2 regions of the Acidaminococcus fermentans DSM 20731 genome follow, and region 2 is predicted to be linked to the other one. Evidence: a T-box and tRNA genes for the amino acid it is inferred to sense, from the RefSeq annotation. Region 2 holds a T-box; the other holds one or more tRNA genes.
What was found. A T-box is a leader RNA that pairs with one kind of tRNA and senses whether it is charged. The one in region 2 lies ahead of pheS (phenylalanine--tRNA ligase subunit alpha), so its partner is inferred to be a tRNA-Phe.
Positions count from the first base shown of each region.

Region 1: it encodes a tRNA-Phe, which carries the amino acid that the T-box ahead of pheS (phenylalanine--tRNA ligase subunit alpha) is inferred to sense. The anticodon was not compared.

Region 1 covers NC_013740.1:832,472-844,239, reverse strand. The annotation lists gene ACFER_RS11340 (hypothetical protein) at 390-575, opposite strand; gene ACFER_RS03820 (phosphatase PAP2 family protein) at 878-1,399, opposite strand; tRNA gene ACFER_RS03815 (tRNA-Cys) at 1,527-1,600, opposite strand; tRNA gene ACFER_RS03810 (tRNA-Gly) at 1,610-1,684, opposite strand; tRNA gene ACFER_RS03805 (tRNA-Phe) at 1,693-1,768, opposite strand; tRNA gene ACFER_RS03800 (tRNA-Asp) at 1,771-1,847, opposite strand; gene ACFER_RS03795 (hypothetical protein) at 1,967-2,650, opposite strand; gene thyX (FAD-dependent thymidylate synthase) at 2,657-3,361, opposite strand; gene ACFER_RS03785 (Mini-ribonuclease 3) at 3,361-3,834, opposite strand; gene cysS (cysteine--tRNA ligase) at 3,831-5,276, opposite strand; gene gltX (glutamate--tRNA ligase) at 5,292-6,764, opposite strand; gene ispD (2-C-methyl-D-erythritol 4-phosphate cytidylyltransferase) at 6,787-7,974, opposite strand; gene ACFER_RS03765 (PIN/TRAM domain-containing protein) at 7,991-9,100, opposite strand; gene ACFER_RS03760 (CarD family transcriptional regulator) at 9,225-9,704, opposite strand; gene ACFER_RS03755 (M48 family metalloprotease) at 9,939-10,808, opposite strand; gene ACFER_RS03750 (pyridoxal phosphate-dependent aminotransferase) at 10,948-11,768, opposite strand, start outside.
Region 2 covers NC_013740.1:1,009,134-1,020,901, forward strand. The annotation lists gene ACFER_RS04585 (heavy metal translocating P-type ATPase) at 1-1,394, shown strand, start outside; gene ACFER_RS04590 (flavodoxin family protein) at 1,431-1,976, opposite strand; gene ACFER_RS04595 (N-acetylmuramoyl-L-alanine amidase) at 2,117-2,845, shown strand; gene ACFER_RS04600 (serine hydrolase) at 2,842-3,723, shown strand; gene ACFER_RS04605 (DUF2249 domain-containing protein) at 3,756-4,436, opposite strand; gene ACFER_RS04610 (hypothetical protein) at 4,641-4,952, shown strand; gene ACFER_RS04615 (ABC transporter ATP-binding protein) at 5,221-6,981, shown strand; gene ACFER_RS04620 (ABC transporter ATP-binding protein) at 6,971-8,611, shown strand; gene ACFER_RS04625 (hypothetical protein) at 8,694-9,710, opposite strand; T-box leader at 9,803-9,997, shown strand; gene pheS (phenylalanine--tRNA ligase subunit alpha) at 10,034-11,056, shown strand; gene pheT (phenylalanine--tRNA ligase subunit beta) at 11,074-11,768, shown strand, end outside.

The DNA of each region.
Region 1 (11,768 bases), 180 kb from region 2:
GGCGATGGTCTGGCTATTTCAATCCACGCCCCCATACGGGGGGCGAACCAGAGCCTGTCCACCATGCAGGCTACTGAGGCGATTTCAATCCACGCCCCCATACGGGGGGCGACGTCAGACGGGCCAGCTTGAGTTTCTCAAGTTCTTCCATCTTTTTCCGCGAAAGGCGGTTTCCAGATTTTCCAGTTCCCGTTTCCAGATGCTTGTTCTTTCTGTTCGCTTCCCTCTCGCACTTGCAGGATTATGGAAGCTTCCAGATTGTAGGTCTGTTTGACTCCCGCGAGAACGATAATGATGGTCTCCCATTCTCCCTATATGGGGAAGTTCTCTGTTGTCGAAAAGCTATAGATAACGGAAGAGGATGATATTTTCTTCTTCTACTTCTTCTACTATACCATATTCCCGGTGTAAAAAAACGCCTGGTTTAAAGATATATCGTTCATCGCGACAGTTGATAAAGACGTCAGATTGTCCGGTTTGGATATTGTACCGGCTGCTGGACCATGTTCTTCTGTTGTCCAGGGGGCCTGCAAAATATCGGCTGTTGCCGATGCCCCCATCACCATGCTGCGCATGGTCCCCCGCCCCTCCCGGGGCGGACTTTGGGACGTGCAGTCCTATTATGCGGTACTGCAGGCGGGCCGCCGGGCCTGCGTCCCCTACGGATTCGGCATGAAGCAATCTACGATTTTTTCAGGCACACGAGATGGGGCCAGATGCGCGAATGCGGATGGCCTCCCGGATTCCTCCAGGCGCGGCAGATGTGCCCAGATACGCGAAAGGAGGGATTTGTAAGTTTGGCATAGTACAAAGTGGTACATGCCCAGCTTACAAATCCCTCCTGACAAAGCAGATGGCCTGCTCTGGCGCCCAGGGGTTATGCGAGAGCCCAAAGCAGCAGTCCGGCCACAACCCCCGCCCCCATTCCCGCTGCCACATCGCTGGGATAGTGGACGCCGGCCAGGACTCTTACCACCGCACTGGCCAGGCTGACGGCCAGGAAGGCCAGGCCCAGGGGTGGTTGGAAGTACAGGTAGGTCATGGCGATGATGGTGGAGGAAAACACATGGCGGCTGGGGAAGGATTCTCCCTGCTTGTTCCGGGGCAGCAGGGGCTGCAGGGTCCAGAACTCGTAGGGCCGGGGCCGGTTGATTTTGCTGCGGACCAGGGTGAGCAGCAGGAAGGAAAGGGCCGGGATCCAGAAGGCTTTCTGGAGGGCGGTATTACCGGCCAGGCCGCCCTGCTGCCACAGCTGCCACAGAAGCAGGGGATAGGCGATGTACATGAGGATCACCAGGCCCCCGTTCAGAAGAAACAGGCCCCGGATGGCCCAGGGGCGGGTCCGGAAGGGCCGGGTAAGGCGGGCATAGGTGCGGTCGTAATGGGTTTCCAGGTGCATGGGAAGTCCTTTCTGTAAAAAGGGGCTGTTCAGCCTCATCAACTGTCAGCGGCCAAATGACCAGTTACAAAAGAGGGTGCCGCATGTGTGGGTTTTCACACATGCAACACCCTCTTTAACTTTCATTTGGAGGCGACGCCCAGAATCGAACTGGGGATAAAGGTTTTGCAGACCTCTGCCTTACCGCTTGGCTACGTCGCCATAAAAAATTGGAGCGGAAAACGAGATTCGAACTCGCGACCCCCACCTTGGCAAGGTGATGCTCTACCACTGAGCTACTTCCGCTTGAAGAATGGTGCCTCAGCGCAGAATCGAACTGCGGACACAAGGATTTTCAGTCCTTTGCTCTACCAACTGAGCTACCGAGGCATTGGCGACCCAGGACGGACTCGAACCGACGATCTCCGCCGTGACAGGGCGGCATTCTAACCAACTGAACTACTGGGCCGTTGCGGCGTCTTCTTCAAGCGCCGACTTGTATAGTATAAGAGATAAGGAGAAAAAAGTCAAGGACTTTTTTCTCCTTATCCCCCGCCCTTGTATGGGCGGATATTTCCAATTTCCTTCTTACAGATCATGATCTGCCTGGGTCACTTTCTGCAGGGTGGGTTCCAGGTGTTCTTTCAGTTTGGTTTCCAGTTCTTTCAGGTTCCGGCTGTCAAAATCCATGGACGCATGGAACACGGAATTGATCTTCACCTCTCCGAAAAACTGGTCCCGCAGCCGGTTGTACATGATGATCAGCTGGTCCATCCGCTGAAAATCGGAATAATCGATGAGGATGATGGATCCGTTGATGTGCTCGATGGCATGGGCGGGTTTGATATACAGCTCAAAGGGCCCGATTTTTTCCGGCAGATGGTTGCCGTATTCCCAGGTCAGGATCCCGTGCTCGGCCACCTGTTCCCCCAGGTTCACACTGGTGGGGTCTTCCATGCTGTGGAGGATCCCGGGCAGGTAGGCCCTGACGTTTTTGGCGAACACGTCCCGGTCCTTGTAGATGAACCGGATGTCCCGATAGGAATTCATGCCCATGGTGTGGATCACAATGTAATCGAAAGTTTCCGAGGTGTAGATGATATCCAGTCTGGCCCGGAGTTCCGGAGCCTCATACCGGCAGATGGTGAGCACCTGGCCGCTGATGGTATCCACCAGTTTTTTGGTGAACGGACCCACCTGGTCCGGCAGCTCCCGGATAAAATCCCACTCCCGGGTTTCCTTCTGGATTTCTTCAATCGGTTTGTACCCCATGGCCGGTTACGCCTTCTCCCCGGCTTTGGCGGCATCCTGGGCCAGGAGCTTTTCCAGCCGTCCGCAGCTCATTTTCCCTTCGTGGCAGACCCGGTCACTTTCGCAGGTGGGGCCGGCTTTTTCAAAGAGGATAGGCGCCACTTCCTTCACCTGCCGGAGCATTTCCCAGGCCAGGGCACGGATTTCCCACTGGGCCCGGGAGCAGCACCGGAGCTGGAAGAAATGGAGCAGGCTCCGGGCATTCATGGTGACCACGATCTTGGTCTCCGCCGCGTTGGGCAGGATATACCGGGCATCTTCCGCCGGCACCCCCGCCTCCGTCCATTTGTTGTACAAATCCTGGATCTTTCCGCACAGCTCCTCGAATTCTTTTTTGCATTCGGGCCGGGCAGCCAGGGTGGGCGGCAGGATGGTCTCGAAATCATGTTCCTTCACATACCGCTGGCTCTGCTGGCTGTAGGAAGCGATCCGGTGGCGCACCAGCTGATGGGTCAGTACCCGGGATACCCCTTCGATGGCAAAGGTGAAGCTTACATGCTCAAAGGTGGAGGTATGCCCCATCTGGCCCAGCCGGCGTACCAGGCTGGCCACTTCCTGGTCCGTCATTTTGTTTTCCAGTTCCGCCGCCCCGATGGGAGAATAGCAGAGCCGGGCGCTCATGGCCACGGTCCGGTCCGGTTCGGGGGTATAGCGGAGCAGTTTTACGTGCATCATTTTCTCTTCTGTTTCCTTTCCTCCTCCATGGCCTGGCGGATCAGTTCAAAGGAATGGTCCATCAGGGCCTGGAGCCGGTCTTTCCGGTCCATGAGATACAGATAGCCCATAAGGGCCTCAAAGGCCGTGCCCTGACGGTATTCCCGGACACTGGCGCTTTTGGGCACGGTGCTTTTGGTGTTCCGTCCCCGGCGGGCAATCTGGGCTTCTTCTTCGGTGAGTTCCGGTTCCAGGGCGTCCATGGCTTTGGCCTGCATCACTGCAGACACCATCCGGCTGGCCAGATCGTGGAGCACCTGTACATGGCTGCTGACGGGCAGGATCCGCATCCGCACGTACAGGGAAAACACCGCATCCCCGATATAGGCCAGTTCCACCGGATGGATCAGCCGGGGTTCCGGCATAGTCTGGGTTTCTCCGCAGGTGGCCAGCACATGGTCCAGGAGCCGCTGATACTGTTCGTATCTCACTTTCTCTTCCACCGTACGCCCTGGGGCGTGTCTTCCAGGATGATTCCCTTGGCAGCCAGTTCGTCACGGATGGCATCGGCTTTGGCAAAATCCCGGGCTTTCCGGGCAGCCTGGCGTTCTTCGATCCTGGCGGCGATTTCCGCTTCCTCGTTGCTCACCGCGCCCCCTTCTCCGTTGGCAGCCGGCTGGTTTTCCAGGATCCCGATGACCCCGATCATTTCCTTCCAGGCCTTGTCGATCTGTTCCACCAGTTTGCCATCAGGCTTCTTGGCACCGCTGATGATAGCATTGTGGTATACGTTGATTTCCTTGGCCAGGGCAAACAGGTAGCTGATGGCCAGGGAGGTGTTGAAGTCGTCGCTCATGGCATCGAAGAACCCTTTCCGCAGTTCTTCCACTTTGTCCCGGAGCGCCAGGCTTTCCGCATCCGGCCCCACGGTGATCACCTGCTGGATTTCCTGCAGGTTGTTCTGAGCCGTACGCAGCCGTTCCAGGCTCCGTCCCGCTTCCGCCAGCCGTTCCTGGCTGAAGTCCAGGGGACTGCGGTAATGGGTGTTCAGGATGAAATAGCGGATGGTTTCCGGTTCGTATTCCTTCAGCAGATCGTACACGGTCTTGAAGTTGCCCAGGGATTTGGACATTTTTTCTTCGTTGATGGTGATGAATCCGTTGTGGACCCAGTACCGGACAAAGGGATGGACCCCGGTGGCCCCTTCGCTCTGGGCGATTTCGTTTTCATGATGGGGGAAGATCAGGTCGCTGCCGCCGCCATGGAAATCCAGGGTGTTGCCCAGGTATTTGGTGCTCATGGTGGAGCATTCAATGTGCCAGCCCGGCCGGCCTTTGCCCCAGGGGCTGTCCCAGGAAGGTTCTCCCGGTTTGGCGGATTTCCACAGGGCGAAATCCATGGGGTTCTCTTTCCGTTCGTCCACGTCCACCCGGGCGCCGGCCATCATGTCGTCCAGTTTCCGGCCGGACAGTTCCCCGTAATGGCTGAATCTTTCCACCCGGTAGTACACGTCCCCGTCCACCACATAACCGTAACCGTTGTTGATGAGCTCCTGGACGGTGTGGATGATGTCGGGAATGTGTTCGGAAACCCGGGGATAGATGTGGGCCCGCTTCACATGGAGTTTGTCCATCACTTCGAAATAAGCCTTGATGTACCGGTTGGCAATCACATCCCAGGTGACCCCTTCTTCATTGGCGGCCCGGATGATCTTGTCGTCCACATCGGTGAAGTTCTGGACATAGGTCACATCGTACCCTTCGTGGTCCAGGAACCGGCGGATGGTATCCCACACCACAAAGGGGCGGGCATTGCCGATATGGGGATGGTTGTAGGGGGTGACCCCGCACACATAGATCCCCACTTTCCCCGGATGGAGAGGAACGAATTCCTCTTTCTGCCGGGTCATATCATTATAAACACGGATGCTCATAGGAAGCTCCTTTCCTTACAGGTTCACGCCGGCTTTGGCCAGGCTGCCCCGGATCCGGGATGCCACACGTTCTTTGCCCAGGAGGGGAATCATTTCCGCCAGTTCCGGTCCGTGCTGATTGCCGGTGAGAGCCACCCGGACGGGCATGAATACTTTCTTGCCCCCCAGTTTGGTTTCTTTCTGTACGGCCTTGAACAGGGCCTTGGTGGCTGCATGGTCCAGGCCTTCCGCAGCGGCCAGTTTGTCCAGGAACAGGCCCATCACCTGGGGCACCGTTTCTTCCTTCAGGACAGCTTCCGCTTCCGGGGTTTCGAAATCGAATTCATCGGTGAAGTACAGGGCCACTTTTTCAGGGATTTCCTTCCCGAATTCCGCCTGGTCCCGGGCGGTGAGGATGACCTTCTTCAGCCATTCCAGCTTTTCGCCGGTTTCTTCCCCGGTCATGTAGCCGGCTTCCTTCATGAAGGGCACCGCAAAGGCCACATAGTCCTCATCGGACAGCTGGCGCATATAGTGGGCGTTCAGCCAGTTCAGTTTCTTGATGTCGAATACGGCCGGGTTCTTGGCCACATGGTCCAGAGAGAACTGCTGGATCAGTTCTTCCCGGGAGAAGATTTCCTGGTCGGAATTGGGAGACCAGCCCAGGAGTGCCAGGAAGTTCACAATGGCATCGGGCAGATAGCCCATCTGCCGGTACTGATCCACGGAGGTGGCCCCGTGCCGTTTGCTCATCTTCTTGTGGTCCGGTCCCAGGATCAGGGAAATATGGCCGAAGGTGGGTTTTTCAAAGCCCAGGGCATCGTACAGCAGCAGCTGCCGGGGGGTGTTGGACAGATGTTCTTCTGCCCGGATCACGCAGTTGACCCCCATCAGGGCATCGTCGATGACCACGGCGTAGTTGTAGGTGGGGATGCCGTCGCTTTTCACGATGACAAAGTCCCCGATGCCGTTGGAATCGAAATGCACATCCCCGCGGACTTCATCATGGACCACGATGTCTTCATTTTCCGGTACCCGGAACCGGATGGTGGGTTTCCGGCCTTCCGCTTCGTAGGCGGCCCGCTGTTCCGGAGTCAGGTTCCGGCATTTGCCCATGTACCGGGGCATTTTCCCCTGGGCGGTCAGGGCTTCCCGTTCCGCTTCCAGTTCTTCCGGGGTGCAGTAGCAGTAATAGGCCTTGCCTTCTGCCAGCAGCTTGTCAGTGTATTTTTTATAAATATCCAGCCGTTCCATCTGGCGGTAGGGGCCGTTGGGACCTCCCACGTCCACGCCTTCATCCCAGTCGATGCCCAGCCATTTCAGGGCAGCCTTGATGTTGGCTTCCCATTCCGGTTTGGACCGGTCCCGGTCGGTATCTTCGATCCGCAGCAGCATGACCCCGTTTTCCTTCCGGGCCAGCAGCCAGTTGAACAGAGCGGAACGGGCGCCTCCGATGTGGAACGGCCCGGTGGGGCTGGGTGCAAAACGTACTTTCAGTTTCTTTTCCATTGTATCTTCCTCCCAAAGGTTTTTATCTTGTAAGACTGGCCACGGCTTCGGCAGCGATGCCTTCTCCCCGGCCGGTAAAGCCCAGTTTTTCCGTGGTGGTGGCCTTTACGTTCACAGCGTCCCGGGGCAGCCCCAGGTCTGTGAGCAGATTCTCCAGCATGGCCGGCTCATAGGGAGCCAGTTTGGGCCGCTGGGCGATGATGGTCACATCCACATTGTTCACCTGCCAGCCGGCAGCGCGGAGTTTTTCCAGCACAGCCGCCAGCAGTTTCCGGCTGTCCGCCCCCAGATAGGCATCATCCGTATCCGGGAACAGCCGCCCGATATCCCCCATGCCGGCCGCCCCCAGCAAGGCATCCATCAGGGCATGGAGCGCCACATCCGCATCGGAATGGCCATCCAGTCCCCTGTCCCAGGGCACGGTGACCCCGCAGAGGATCAAGGGACGGCCTTCCACCAGACGATGGACATCATAGCCGGAGCCGATTCGAAATTCCATGTTCTTTCCCTCCCTGCGTGCTGCCAGATCCTGGGCCCAGTCCAGGTCTTCCGGCGTGGTGATCTTCCGGTTGTCATAGGAGCCCATCACCAGGCCCACTTTTTTCCGGAGCGCTTCCACCAGGCTGGCGTCGTCGGTTACATCCAGATGCTGCTCCCGGGCCAGAGAAAAGCCTTCCCGGAGCAGGCCGGGGCGGAAAATCTGGGGGGTCTGGACCGCCCACAGACGGCTCCGGTCCAGGGTCCGTTCCACGGATTTTTCCAGGTCCGCCATTTTGATGGTGTCCTTGCAGGGCACTGCCGCCACAGCCGCTCCCGTTTCCCGGGCCTTGTCCCAGACCCGCTGGATCAGTTCCGGATCCGCAAAGGGACGGGCGCCGTCGTGGACCGCCACCCACTGGGTATTTTCCGGCAGCCGGGCCAGGGCATTGGCCACGGAGTCCTGCCGTTCTTTCCCGCCGGTGACGATGTTCCAGGACAGGTTCGGGAACTGCCGGGGCTGCCATTCTTCCAGCAGCTGCCGGGCCCCCTCCTCTTCTCCCGGGGCTACGGCCACCAGGGCCAGGTCCAGGCCGGGCACCTGGCTCATCTGGTGCAGGCTGCGGACCAGGATGGGGATGCCACGGATACAGGCATAATTTTTATTATACCCCAAACCCAGCCTTTTTCCCATACCTGCGGCGGCAATGATGCAAACCAATTCGTTGTTCATCCCATCATTCCTTATCTTATTTCAGTTTGGCAAAGATCATCCGGCCGGCAGAAGTCTGGAGCACGGAGGTTACGGTCACCGGAACGGTGAAGTTCACGCAGCGTTTGCCCCCTTCCACTACCACCATGGTCCCGTCATCCAGGTACCCGATGGCCTGGCCCGGTTCCTTGCCTTCCTTGGCCAGATAGATCTGGAGTTCTTCCCCGGGCAGGACGGACTGTTTCAGGGCATTGGCCAGGTCGTTGATGTTCAGCACCCGGACTCCCTGGATTTCCGCCACCTTGCTCAGGTTGAAGTCGTTGGTGGCCACCATGCCGCCCCGCTCTTTGGCCAGACGGACCAGTTTGGTATCCACTTCCGTAATGTCGTCATAATCCTTCTCGGCGATTTCCACCACCGCATTCTTGTCTGCCTGGATGGCCCGGACGATGTCCAGTCCCCGCCGGCCCCGGTTCCGTTTCAAGGTATCCCCGGAATCAGCGATTTTCTGGAGTTCTTCCAGGACGAATTTGGGGATCACGATGACCCCTTCCAAAAAGCCCAGGCGGATCACATCCAGGATGCGGCCGTCGATGAGAACGCTGGTATCCAACAGTTTATAAGTGCGGGAAGCATTCCGAGTATTGTTTTTCCGGGTATTGTCCTTGTTCCGGGCAAACCAGACTCGATTGAAGAATAAAAGGATATCCTCGCGTTTGTTCAAAGCCACTTTGGCCCCGATGATGGCCCCCATGATGCTGAAGATCAGGGAAATATAGGGTCCCACAATGGGCAGCCGGGAAAAGGCCGTCCCCAGCAGGGTGGCCACGATCAGCCCGGTAATCACTCCGATGGACAGGACAAAGATGTCCCCGGTGGGCAGATCAGCCAGATAGGAAGCCAGGATTTCGGAATAATGGAGGGTGTAATGGATCAGGGGCGTGGCGGCTGCTTTGCCGATATAGCCGAAGATCAGGGCACCGATGATCCCCATGATCAGATTCAGGGGCGTCACTCCCAGAAAGCCCAGTTTCAGGGTATCGGAAGACACAAATTCACCCAGCAGAGGGGTCGCGATTTCCATAAGGAAAACACCCAGGGCAGCGAAAATCAGGATAATGACAAATTTGATGATTTTTTCAACCATAGTTTCACCTCCTTGTATAATATTCTAAACTTTATTGTACAATAATACGAAAATAAAGAAAAGAGATTGCAACAGAAATTGGAAGAAAGTGTAAAAAATGGGATGCACTTCTCGTGCACCCCTTTCAGACAAATTGATCCAGCCACTTTTCACTTTTTTCTTCGTCCACGCTTTCCACCAGCATGAATTCGCTGAGGAGGATCTGCTTGGCGGTGGTCAGCAGCCGCCGTTCTCCGGCGGACAGTTTCTTTTCCGTTTCCTGTACGGCCAGGGTCCGGACCACATCGGCCACTTCAAAGATGTCCCCGGTCTTCATTTTATCCACGTACATGTTGTACCGGCGGTTCCAGGTGATCCGCTTCATCTTGTTTTCCGGGCGGGCCTTCAGCACATCCTCCACCTTGGGGAGAATGGCTTTGTTCACAATGGGGCGGAGCCCGATTTTATCCACATTGACTTCCGGGATCAGGACCTTCATATCGCTGAGCAGCATCTTCAGTACGAAATAATTCACCGGATGGCCGTCGATCTGCTTCTGCTCCACATTCTTTATCACAGCTGCCCCATGCATGGGGTACAGCACCTTGTCTCCCACTGTAAACATTCTGCTACCTCCTTACGTACAGAGTCGATACAACAACTACAACTGTATTTATTGTAGCACGGAAGCAGCAGAAAGTCAAATTTTTAGATTATAACACTTATCTTATGTTCCTGTCAACATTTTTTCGTGAAAAATCAGGTGCCGTTTTCACGGCTCCTGATATCATTCCTTATCCGTCCCCTGCAAAGGACGGTGGTGGAGTTCGGCCAGAGGCCTTGTACTTTTCTCCGTTCCTCACATTCCGCACTGCTCTCTTATCCGTTCCAGCCTGTCATCGGTGGCAGGATGGTCGGAGAGCATTTTCCCGAAGAACCCCAGCTGGGGACTGTGGTACAGGCTGTCCAGTTTGGCCAGGCCGCTGTACAGTTCCGGTCCCAGGCCCAGCTGGCAGGCGTAGGCATCGGCGGCATATTCATCCTGCCGGGAGCAGTACCGGTTGAACAGGGTAAGAGGCCACCCCAGGAGCCAGTTCCCCAACCGGAGGATGAAGTTCATCACAATACAGAAGAACACCAGGATGAACCCCAGGATGGGGATGAACTGGAGCACCGTCAGAAGGGCCAGGAACAGGCTGTAGATCCGGAAGCAGGCCCGGTTGGCTGTGGACATGCCACAGAGCAGCAGCAGCTTCCATGTGTGCCCTTTCTGCAGGTGACCCATTTCGTGGGCCAGGATCCCGGACAGTTCCTCTACCGTAAAATACTGGAACATGGGCTCGTTGACAATGATGTTGTTGTCCCCCAGGGCACAGGCGTTGAAGGATTTTTCCGGGTTCACATACAGGTGAAAGGTTTCCCCCTGGAGCCCGCCCCGTTGGATCACCGGTTCCAGGGCCTGTTCCAGCACCTGTTGGTAAGGTCCCCGGGCGGATTTCCAGCCGCTGGTAAAGATCATCACCCGCTGGAAAAAGGGAAGCTGCATCAGCAGCCCCGGTACCAGGATCAGCACCGTCATCAGCCATTCCTGCCACCCGGGATTGGCATCCAGGGTGCGAATGGTCTGGGGCGGCAGCAGGAATGCCGCCAGCAGCAGGAAGAACGGGCTCCACAGGGACAGGAGCATATAGTTGACAAAAAAGGATACGATCATCAAAAGGGCGCTCACAGCGTGGACCTCCTTTTTACAGACAGGGGCGGGCCGCCCGGCGTGCGGCCCCTACAGCTTCCCGACTCCGTCCATCGGCTCCGCAGGGGTTCCACGCCGGGGAACCCGCCCTAAACTGGTCCCTCATGGGTAAATGGTTTTATTTGTATTCCTCCGCCAGTTTCTTGAACAGGGGCAGGGATTTTTTGATGGTATCATAGCTGATGCAGTAGCTGGCGCGGAAATAACCCGGGCAGCCGAAATCCGTCCCCGGCACCAGAAGCAGATCGTACTTTTTGGCCCGTTCACAGAAGGCGTAATCGTCCTCTTCAAGGCATTTGGGGAACAGGTAGAAGGCCCCCTGGGGCTTCAGCACGGTGAATCCGGCTTCTTTCAGGCCCTGGTACAGCAGCTGGCCGTTCCGTTCATAGGGCGCTATGTTGGAGGGTTTCCCGGCGCACCGGGCCACCACCAGCTGCCACAGGGACGGAGCATTCACATGGCATTCCACCCGGGCAGCCCCGGCAATGGCGCCGAACACTTTGGCAAAATCTGCCACTTCATTGGGCACCACGATGTACCCGATCCGTTCCCCGGGCAGGGAGAAAGATTTGCTGTAGGAATAGCACACCAGGGTATTTTTGTAGTACAGGGGAATGTAAGGCACCTGGATATCCCCATAGACGATTTCCCGGTAGGGTTCATCGGCGATGATGAAAATGGGATGGCCGTATTCCTTTTCCTTCTTTTCCAGCACCGCGGCCAGATTTTTGATGGTTTCTTCCGAATACACCACCCCGCTGGGGTTGTTGGGAGAGTTGACGATGACCCCTTTGGTGTGGGCATCCACCAGTTTTTCAAAGGCGTTGAAATCGATCTGGAAATCTTCCGTCCGGGCCGGCACCACTTTCAGGCTGGCTCCGGTGGATTCCACAAAGCACCGGTATTCCGGGAAGAAGGGAGCAAAGGCGATGAAGTTGT
Region 2 (11,768 bases):
GCCGGTCCAGTCTGGATACGGCGGCTCTCACCGGGGAAAGCCTGCCCCGGGAAGCGGCCCCCGGGGATGAAGTGATCAGCGGCTGCATCAACCTCAGCGGGGTGCTGACCATAGAGACCACCAAAGAGTTCGGGGAATCCACCGTATCCAGGATACTGGATCTGGTGGAAGACGCCAGCTCCCGGAAAGCAAAATCTGAAGTGTTCATCACCAAATTCGCCCGGGTCTATACCCCGGCGGTATGCAGCGCGGCACTGGCCCTGTTCCTGCTGCCTCCTCTGGTGCGGATGGCCCTGGGCATGGCGCCTCTGTGGCACATGTGGCTGTACCGGAGCCTGCTGTTTTTGGTGGTCAGCTGTCCCTGCGCCCTGGTGCTGTCCATTCCTCTCAGCTTCTTTGCGGGGATCGGGGGCGCCAGCCGGCGGGGGATCCTGATCAAGGGATCCAACTATATGGAAACCCTGGCCCATACGGCCTATGTGGTGATGGACAAGACCGGGACCCTGACCCAGGGGGTGTTTGAAGTTTCCGCCGTCCATCACAACAAACTGGAAGAAAAAAAAGTGCTGGAAATGGCGGCCCTGGCGGAATGTGCCTCCAGCCATCCCATCAGCAAAAGCCTCCAGCAGGCCTACGGCAAACCCATCGACCGGAGCCGGGTGACGGATATCCAGGAATACGGGGGCAAAGGGGTGGTGGCCCGGGTGGACGGCCATACCGTGGCCGCCGGGAACGCCAAACTCATGGAAATGCTCCACATTCCCTATGTGAACTGCCATATGGTGGGGACCCTGGTCCATGTGGCCATCGACGGGGCATACCATGGACACATCCTGATCGCCGACCGGATCAAGGACCATGCCGTGGAAGCCGTCCGGACCCTGAAAGCCAACGGGGTAAAGAAGGTGATCATGCTCACCGGGGATGAGAAACGGACGGCAGAAGCGGTGGCCAAAGAGCTGGGCATCGATGAAGTCCACAGCGAGCTGCTGCCCCAGGGAAAGGTGGAACAGGTGGAAGAGCTGATCCGCCGGAAAGAGCCCAAGGAGAAAGTGGCCTTTGTGGGGGACGGGATCAACGACGCCCCGGTGCTGTCCCTGGCGGATGTGGGGATTGCCATGGGGGCCCTGGGCAGCGATGCGGCCATTGAAGCGGCGGATGTGGTGCTGATGGACGATGATCCCCTGAAAATCAGCAAAGCCATCCGGATCGCCCGGAAATGCGTGGGCATCGTGTACCAGAACATCGTTTTCGCCATCGGCATCAAAGGCATCAGCCTGGTGTTGGGGGCCCTGGGCTTCATCAACATGTGGTTCGCCATCTTCGCCGATACCGGAGTCCTGATCCTCTGCGTGCTGAATTCCATGCGGTGTCTGTTTGGGGGGAGAAAATAAATGGGGGCTGTTGCACACGCAACAGCCCCCAATCCTCTATTCCACCCCCGCTCCCAGTTGGAATGCTTGCTGGTTGGTGGGGATATGGTCCATATCCATGTCGTCCGTATGGGTCAGCACCACTTTTCCCAGATTGGTCCATTCCAGCCGTTTCATCAGGTAATCAAAATGGTCCAGGATGGGCTGGGGATGGCTGCCGCCAACGGCCACCAGGAGAGCCCCGCTTTTGCCGTTCCCATGCAGCTGGTCGTCCCTGCCTTCTGCCAGAGCCCAGAGACGGTCCATGGCATTTTTCAGCAGACCGCTGTAGGTCCAGAAAAACAGGAGAGTGGCAAAGACAATCACGTCTGATTCCCGGTAGGTGTCATAGATCCGGTCCATGTCATCGGACTGGGTGCAGGGCCTGGCCGTATCCCTGCCCCCGTGGAGACAGCCCACACAGGGGTGGATGTCCATGGCCCGCAGGGGGAACACGGTGACTTCATGGCCCCGGGATTCCGCCCCGGCCTTGAAGGAACGGATCAGGGAATCGGTGAACCCATGGGGACGGAAAGAACCGTTCAATACCATTATTTTCGTCATGACAGTGGCAATGCTCCTTTGTATCGTGTTTTCTCATCAATTGTACTATCCATTATAACAATACCGGAACTCTTTTTGAATGGGGGGATTTGCACCCTTATTTCCCTTGTGTTATCCTTAATGGGTGAGGAGGGAGCACCATGAACAGGAAAAAGAGAACCGGGCAGATCCTTTTGCTGGCCTGTATCCTGGCTCTGGGCAGCGGGACCTGGGGCTGTGCCCAGGGAACGGGCCGCCAAGTCGTTTCTCCCGGGCAGGGAACGGCGGTACAGGAAAAACAGTCTCCTGAAAAACCGGCCATGGAATCCAGGCCCATTGCTTTTACGGACCGGCGGCGCCGGCTGATCCGGGAATATGCCCGGATCCACTATGGCCGGGAGATGGAAACCATTGTGCCCCAGGCGGTGGTGGTCCACTGGACCGCATCTGATTCCCGGGACGGGGTGTACCGGTACTTTTACAACGAAGAGAATCCCCATCTCCGGAACGGGACTCTGAATGTGGCTTCTCATTTTCTGGTGGACCGGGACGGGACCATCTGGCAGCTGACCCCGGAAACGGCGCTGAACCGCCATGCCATCGGACTGAACTGGTGCGCCATCGGCATCGAGAACGTGGGCGGAGTGGACGGCCGGGAAGACCTGACCCGGGCCCAGCTGGAAGCCAATGTGAATTTGATCCGGTATCTTCGGGGGAAATATCCCACCATCCAGTGGGTGCTGGGCCATTATCAGCAGGACCAGGCCCGGCATACGTCTTTGTGGAAAGAGAATGTACCGGGCTATTATCATGGCAAGACGGATCCGGGACCCCGTTTTATGGCGGGGCTGAAGGAACAGCTTGCCGGAGAAGGAGTGAAGTTCTTTTGAAACCATGGAACAAGGGAATTGGCCTGCTGCTGGCAGGCCTTCTGCTGCTGCCCGGAGGGGTGCTGCCCCGGACGGCGTGGGCTACTGCTCCGGCTGCCCCATCTGCCAGAGCCGCCCTGAGCCCCCGGATGCAGAAAATCGGGAAGATCATCCAGGGGGCCGGGCCCGCCCAGGTTTATTTCACGGATCTGGGCACCAATCAGAGCCTCTATCGGGGCAGCAGCACCCTGCCTTCTGCCAGCATGATCAAGGTCTTCATCCTGGCCAGGGCCTATGAGGATCTCCGGAACGGCAGCCTGAGCCGGAAGGAAACCTTCACCCTCACCCCGGAAAATGTGGTGGGCGGGGCAGGGGTCCTCCAGGGACGGCCTTATGGCACGAAAGTCCCCCTCCAGGAAGCCCTGGACCTGATGATCACTGAAAGCGACAATACCGCCGCCAACCTGCTCATCGACCGGCTGGGCATGGACCGGATCAATTCGTACCTGCAGAGCCACGGGTACAGCCACAGCGTCCTGCGCCGGAAGATGATGGATACGAAAGCCATGGAGGAAGGACGGGAAAACATGACCAGTACCCGGGATGTGGCCCTGCTGTTCAAGCGGCTGTACCGGGGAAACTGTGTGGGACCGGCCCAGGACCGGGAAATGCTGGAGATTTACAAACGGCAGACCGACAACGACAGCATCCCCGGAGACCTGCCCCAGGGAACGGTGGTGGCTCACAAAACCGGAGAAGTCAGCGATGTGCGCCACGACGGGGGCATCGTCTATACCCCCAAAGGCTCCTATGTGCTGGTGATCTTCACCCGGAACTATACCCCTTACGAAACCATGGCCGGATTGTCGGAGAAGATCTATCAGGCGTTTGTGGAATAACGGGGAGTGTGAATTTTTCACACCCCCCGTTTTTATTTGCACATCCCTTTGTTGTCTGAGAAACGTTCCTTCAGCATCCGGTTGATTTCGGCTCTGTCTTTTCCCTGCTTTTCCATCTGCTTGATCAGCTTGTAGGCATGGAACAGGGGGGACGGGGCGATTTCAGAACTGAAGAAGCCGATGCCCATGTTCCAGGCCAGTTGTTCGAACACATCGTCCAGGGCTCTGGAATCCAGGCCATTGGCATAGGCTTTCAGCAATTCCCGCATGGCCTGCCGCATCCGTCCGGCACCCACCGCATTGGCCAGGGAAAGCAGGAGCCGGATGTTGTACGCCAGATACCGTTTTTCGCTTTTCCAGGTCATATCCCAGAATTCCACCGCCAGTTCTCCCAGCTTTTCATCGATCAGCGGGTAATTGGTGATCACCGCCGGCCGTTCCGGTGCGTCGTCTCCGTTTCCTTTTGCCTGGGCCCGGTAGAAATACGCGTGGTATTCGTGATCCGCTTTTTTCTCCGTATCATGCACGTAGCCCAGCATTTCCATCACTTCATAGAGGGGAATGGGTTCAAAGGATTGGATCACTTCCAGCCCTTCTCCCACAGGAAGCTTCGCCGCCTGGTTTTTCAGCCCTTCCAGGAAATTGCCCGCAATGCCCCGCACATCGATTTTTTTGAAGCCGCCAACTTTCTCTTTCCATTCCATATTTTTCATATCCGTTTGCCCCTTTCGTTTGTTCTGTTATCTGCAGTCACCATAGGTGTTTTGGTTGGCTCTTTCGTCTTTCTGGAATCAATATAGCATGGCAGGGAAAACAAGTATGTTGGCAATACAACGGACGAAAGATTCTCCCAAAGTCCACAGTCCGGGACAGCATCCAGCCGGGTCTCAAAAAGATTTGGGAAGTTGATCTATGCCATGAACTGCAAAGAAGAGGATATGGAAAAATTCCATTATCCGGAGCTGTTGGGAACCTGGGGGAAAACCATGGACCTGGTTTATGGATACAACGAAGTCCAGTACTGCTGCAATACCTATCAATACAATGATTATTCCCGTTACCGGCAGAACCTTTTTGATGGAGCGGACAAGAAGCGGCAGAGGGAGGAAGTCTTTCCCCAGGACCTGAAAAAGTCCTGTGACCTGGGGATGCGACTGACCCGGATGGCGAAGGAAGCCAGCAAAGCTGGCTTTGAACAACGGAAACCGTTATATAAATCGTTTCTGTAGGGGCGGCAGGCCCGGCCGCCCGCCAAATCAGCCGTTGACCATGTGTTGTGCGGGGCGCCGGGCCTGCGCCCCTACGGTCTTTCTTTTTTATTTCAAAATCAATTTGCAAAATTGATTTCCTTAACGACCAACGATGAACGATGAACGATGGACCTGCAGGTTCGTCGGTCTGCCTTCTTTCTCCCTCTATTTTCAAAAAGTTTAACTTTTTTCGCTCTCCTGTACTGTATACTATGGATAGACAATACAGCACGGGGGGCGGTTTTTTATGTTTGAAGGCAGAATCCGGGAGGTGGGGCGGCCGGACCGGATCCCTTCCTATTTCGGACAGGAAAAGGCCGTGCTGCTGGTGGTAACGGTCACCGGCATCCTCTACAACCTGGGCATGGGAGCCGGGCCCTATTTCGAAGGCCAGCTGGCCCAGTGCCTCTACGACATTTACCAGGGGGAAGCCACTGCCGGGGACATGGCCCGTCTGGCGGCGCTCTATGTGGGAGTGATCTTCCTGGTCCAGCTGGCCCGGGCGGGGAAGCGGTACAGTGTGCGGCTCTTTGCCAACCGGGTGAGCCGGACCATGCGCCATACCCTCTACCACAGCCTGGTGCGGCTGGACGCCCATGCCCTCCAGCAGGAAAACCTGGGGAACCTGATGACCAAGGCCATGGGGGACGTGGACGCCTGTGCGGAAGGGATGCGGAAATTCACCACGGAGGTGTTCGATACCGGGGTGGTGATGGTGGTGTACCTGTCCCTGCTGCTGGCCTATGACTGGCGGCTGACCCTGCTGGCCTGTCTGTTCACTCCGGCGGCCTACTGGATCGCCAACCGGCTGAAGAAACAGGTGGCCCGGGCCAATGGGGTTTACAAGGCCACGGAAGCCCGGCTGAACACCCTGACCCTGGACCGGGTGAGCCACGCCCTGACCTACCGGATCTACGGCCAGGAAAGCCGTCGGGATGCCGCTTACGAAACCCAGCTCACCGCCTACGAAAAGGCCAGTGCCCGGGCCAATATCTTCGAAGGGGCCCTGGGGCCTTTGTATGACGCCATTGCCATGGCCGGCACCGGGATGATCTTCTGGTTCGGGGCGAAAAACGTCCAGGGCACCGGCTGGGAAGTGTGGAACATCGCCAGCTTCACCACCTTCCTGGCCTGCTTCACCAAACTGGCGGTGAAGACCAGCCATGCGGCCAAGTTGTTCAATGCGGTCCAGAAGGCCCAGGTTTCCTGGCAGCGGATCAAACCCCTGCTCCGGCAGGCGGCACCGGAACAGGAGGAACAGCTCCTGGGTCCGGTGGAACCGGTGACCCTGGAAATCCGGGATCTGTCCTGCCATTATCCGGGCCAGGAGAATGGCCTGGAAGGGATTTCCTTTACCGCCCGTCCCGGGGATATCATCGGCATTACGGGCCCGGTGGCCTGCGGGAAGAGCCTTTTGGGGAAGGTGTTCCTGGATGAGGTGCCCTGGACCGGCTCCATCCGGTGCAATGGACGGGATTTTTCCGCCCTGGACGGGCTGCAGCGCCGGAGCCTGATTTCCTATCTGGGCCACGATCCGGAACTGCTGACCACCTCCATCGGAGAAAACATCCGGATGGGAGACCCGGTGGAGGTGGAAAAATTCCTGGCCATGACCAACCTGGCAGGGGAAGTGGCCGCCATGCCCCAGGGAGCGGATACCCCGGTGGGCAGCGGCGGCACCCGGCTTTCCGGGGGTCAGCAGGCCCGGATTGCCCTGGCCCGGACCCTGGCCCATGCCCGGTCCATCCTGGTGCTGGACGATCCCTTTGCGGCGGTGGACCGGAAGGGGGAGACGAAGATCCTGGATGCCATGAGAAAGACCTTTCCGGACCGGGTGATCCTGCTGATTTCCCATCGGCTCACCCATTTTCCGGAATTTACCGGGGTATTGTTCCTGGAAAAGGGCCGGGGAAAGTTCGGTACCCATGACCAGCTGCTGCAGGAAGAGCCCGGCTATGCCCGACTGGTGCAGCTCCAGCAGGAAGGAGTGGATCTGGATGAACAATGAGAATCCTGTATGGAAAAGTGTCAAAGGCACCCTCCAGGCCCATCCCCGGACCTGGGCCCTGGTGGCCGTCCTGGTGGTCCTTTCGGTGACCACCTCCCTGCTGCCGCCCCTGGTACTGGAAAAAGCGGTGGACAGCCTGACGGAAGGCCGAGGGATCCCCTGGCAGCTGTGGGCTCTCTACATCGGGCTCATCGTCCTGTCGGACTGCTGTGAAACAGCCCAGAACGGGGCCATCACCCTGTTCGGCCAGAAGGTGACCCACGGGCTCCGGTCCACCCTGTGCGCCAAGCTGGACCGGCTGCCGGCCCGGTACTTTACCGGCCATCCCAGCGGTCAGACCGCTTCAGTGTTCGTCAACGACGGGGACACCATCGATGCTCTGTATTCTGACGGAATCGTGGGGATGCTGGCGGACGCCTGCAAACTGCTGGGGATTTTGGGGATCCTGTGGAGCCGGAGCCGGGGCCTGTTCGCCATCCTGTGCCTGGTGCTGCCCCTGCTGTTTATGCTCACCCGGCATTTCCAGCGGGGGACCCTGGCGGCCCAGCGGGAAAACCGGCGGGCCATCGGACGGGTGAACAGCCATGTGCCGGAGACCATCCGAAACATCCGGACCATCCACACCCTGGGGAAGGAACCGTATATGGAAGACCGGTACGATTCCCTGATCACCGACAGCTTCCGGGCCATCAACCGGGCCAATGTGTTCGACGGGATCTATTCTCCCATCATCCTGGTGACCCAGGCGGCAGTGGTGGCGGTGATCATGGTGGGAGCCTCCCAGGGGCCTGCCTGGGCGGATCTGTTCGGTCTTTCCGTTGGGTCTGCCGTGGCGGTGATCGCTTATGTGGGGAAGATCTTCGGTCCCCTGGAAAGCATCGGCATGGAAATCCAGAGCATCCAGAGCGCCATGGCCGGGATCCAGCACATCGGGGAATTCCTGGATGAACCGGAACGGGAACCGGTTTCCGCCAGTCCCCTGCCGGAAGAACTGCGGCAAAAGGCGGTGGCTTTTTCCCATGTGACTTTCGGGTACGATCCGGCCCGGCCCATCCTCCGGGACTTTTCCTGCAGCCTGGAACCCGGGGAACAGGCCATCCTCATGGGGCCCAGCGGCTGCGGGAAAAGCACCCTGTTCAAGCTGCTGCTGGGGATGTACAGTCCCTGGCAGGGAAATGTGGCTCTTTTGGGACACCGGGCCGGGACCATCCCGGAAGGGGAGAAACGCAGTCTGTACGGCTGTGTGGAACAGGAGTTTTCCATTGTTCCCGGAACGGTGGCGGACCAGGTGACCCTGGGGGACGGTTCGGTGACTCCGGAACAGGTGGACCGGGCCCTGGCCCTGGTGGGACTGAAGGAAACCGTGGACCGGATGCCCCAGGGGAAGGAAACCCCCATGGGGGACGAACTGTTCTCCCAGGGAGAACTCCAGCTGCTGAACATTGCCCGGGCGGTGGCCAGGGAACCCCGGCTGCTCCTTCTGGACGAAATCACCGCCAACCTGGACAGCCAGACGGAAGCCCGGGTGCTGGAAGCCCTGGAACGGGCCGCCCGGGGCCGCACGGTGCTCAGCATCTCCCACCGGTTCTCCCGGATGATGGCAGGGCAGAGGATCGTGAGGATGGGGTGATTGGTTGTCAACGGCCAGTGACCAGTGACCGGCAAAGGGGCTGTGAAAAAATGAGAAATCATTTTTTCACAGCCCCTTTTTTTCAATATCCCAACTTCTTCTTCAGTTCTTCCATATCCTTTTCCGACAGGAAGGGACGGATCACATCCAGGTAATAGTCCGCTTCCTGTTCTCTGCCCGCCTTGTGGCAGGCCTGGGCTCCGCCGGCGGCCAGCCGGAGCACTTCCGGATTGGGGCCCAGGGGGATGTCTTCCTTCTGGGTGAAGGCGGTGAGTTCTTCCCGGGTGGCCGGCGCCAGTTCATCTCCCAGCTTCTGGGCGATGGTTTCCAGCTGGCCCTTTACGGCCCCTTCCTCCCCGTAGTTCAGGCTCAGCAGGAAGGCGTACCGGGCACCCTGCCAGTTGCCCTTGTGGAGCAGCCGTTCCCCTTCGTTCCGGTAGCACCGGGCCAGGTCGGCAGGGCGGAAAGCCTGCCGGAAGGCATCCCGGTTCACCCGTCCGAAACCGTCCCAGTCCTTTTCTTCCCGGAGCACAGACAGATAGCAGAACCGCACCGGGGCACTGGTGGGATCCCAGCGGAGTCCCTTTTCCAGGGCTTTCCGGGCCGCTTTGGTCTGGCCCTGGGCCAGTTCCAGTTCGCCCAGCAGCAGGTAGAGCAGATGGAAGGGGAAAGGAGCCTGCTGGACGGCCTTTCTGGGCTGGTAAAACTGCTGGTACAGCACCATTTCCATAGGCTCCGCAAAGGAACGGAATTCCACTTCCGAATCCGGCTGGAACAGGGCGGAATGCTCCGCCTCCCGGATATGGGGGGTGAGGATGGCCCGTGCCTTGTCATAATCCCCGGCGCCGGTGAGTTTCTGGGCTTCCGCCAGATCGGCCCGGAATTTTTCAAAGGCGTGGCTGAACATATCCGCAAAATGTTGCCGGCTCTCTTCCGGCATCAGCTTGTACAGCAGCTGGGTGCAGGCCCGGATGATTTCCCGGTGCAGGGGATGGTCCCGGTACAGCTCCATGCAGCCCTGCAGATATTTGATGTCTTTCTGGGAGTTCCCGGTCAGGTTCTCCCGGATGGATTTCAGGATGGATTCCAGTTCTTCCATGATTCTTCCTCCGATTCATTGCAGTTTGTATTCTATTATACAGCCCTTGCCCCCTTCCTTCAACTGTGCTATAATAGTTCCATTCAATTCCATACCTTGCCATGAACAGGAGAGTACTCATTTCCGGAGGTCACAGAGAGTGGGGAGCAGGTGGGAGCCCCATACGGAAAGAAACGGGGAAGTTCACCTGGGAGCAACCGGACTGAACGGAGTAGGTCCGGCGCCGGCCCCGTTATCGGCCAGATGAGTGAAAAAATAGGGTGGTACCGCGAACCTTCGCCCCTTGTGGGGACGGAGGTTCTATTTTTTTAGGAGGCGTGAACATGAGCGATAAACTGCAGGAACTGCGGGAGAAGATCCAGAAGGATCTCAGTCAAGTCAAAAGTGTGGAAGATCTGAAGAACATCCGGGTCCAGTACCTGGGCAAGAAGGGGGCCCTGACCTCCATTCTCCGGAGCCTGGGAGACGTGGCGGCGGAAGAACGGCCGAAGATCGGCAAAATGGTCAACGAAGTCCGGGCCAAGATGGAACAGCGGATCAACGAACAGATGAAGCTGCTGGAAGCCCATCAGATGGAAGAAAAACTGGCCAGTGAAACCCTGGATTTCACCCTGCCGGGACGGAAACCGGCCCTGGGCCATCTCCATCCGGTGACCCAGACCCTGCGGGACATCAAGAAAGTGTTCATGCGCATGGGGTTCGAAGTGGTGGAAGGCCCGGAAATCGAAACGGACTATTTCAACTTTGAAGCCCTGAACCTGCCCAAGGACCATCCGGCCCGGGATATGCAGGATACCTTCTACATCACCGATGACATCCTGCTCCGGACCCAGACTTCCGGGGTACAGGCCCGTACCATGCAGAGCCGGGAACCCAACACCCCCATCCGGATGATCTGCCCGGGCACCGTGTACCGGAACGACTACGATGCCACCCATTCTCCCATGTTCCATCAGGTGGAAGGCCTGGTGGTGGACAAGGATATTTCCCTGGCGGACCTGAAAGGGACCCTGGAACTGTTCTGCAAGGAGATGTTCGGGGACAGCGTGAAGATCCGGCTGCGGCCCAGCTTCTTCCCCTTCACGGAACCCTCCTGCGAAGTGGATATCAGCTGCGTCATGTGCGGGGGCAAGGGCTGCCGGGTGTGCAAGAACTCCGGCTGGCTGGAAATCCTGGGGGCCGGGATGGTGCATCCCAACGTGCTGCGGATGAGCGGCTACGATCCGGACAAAATGAAGGGCTTTGCCTTCGGGATGGGCGTGGAACGGATTGCCATGCTGCGGTACGGCATCGACGATCTCCGTCTGTTCTTCGAAAATGACCTGCGGTTCATCCGTCAATTCTGAGTGGGAGGCAAAGGACAATGTTAGCTTCTATTAATTGGTTGAAACAATATGTGGATATTCCCGTAACGCCGGAAGTGCTGGCGGACAAACTGACCCGGGTGGGCCTGGAAGTGGAACAGGTAATCCATCTGGGCGAAGGCCTGGAAGGGGTCATCACCGGGAAGGTGGCCCAGATCGAACGGCATCCCAATTCTGACCATCTGTGGATCTGCCAGATGGACCTGGGGCAGGGGGAACTGGTCCAGATCCTCACCGGGGCCCAGAACGTGCATCAGGGGGATATGGTACCGGTGGCCGTGGTGGGCTCCCATCTGCCCGGCGGCATGACCCTGAAGGCCGCCAAGATGCGGGGCCTGGATTCCAACGGCATGCTGTGCAGCGCCGGGGAACTGGGCATCGATGCCAAACTGCTGCTGCCGGAACAGCGGGACGGGATCTTCATCCTGCCGGAAAACACTCCCATCGGGGTGGACGTGAAGGAACTGCTGGGGCTGGATGATGTGGTGCTGGATATCGACCTGACCGCCAACCGCAGCGACTGCTTCAACATGCTGGGCCTGGCCCGGGAAACTGCCGCGGTGCTGGGACAAAGCCTGCGTCTGCCCAAACTGGCCACCCGGGACGAAGCGGCCGGCAGCGCAGCCGACTGCGCCAAGGTGGAAATCCAGTGCAAAGACCTGTGCACCCGGTTCGCCATGCGGATGGTGAAGGA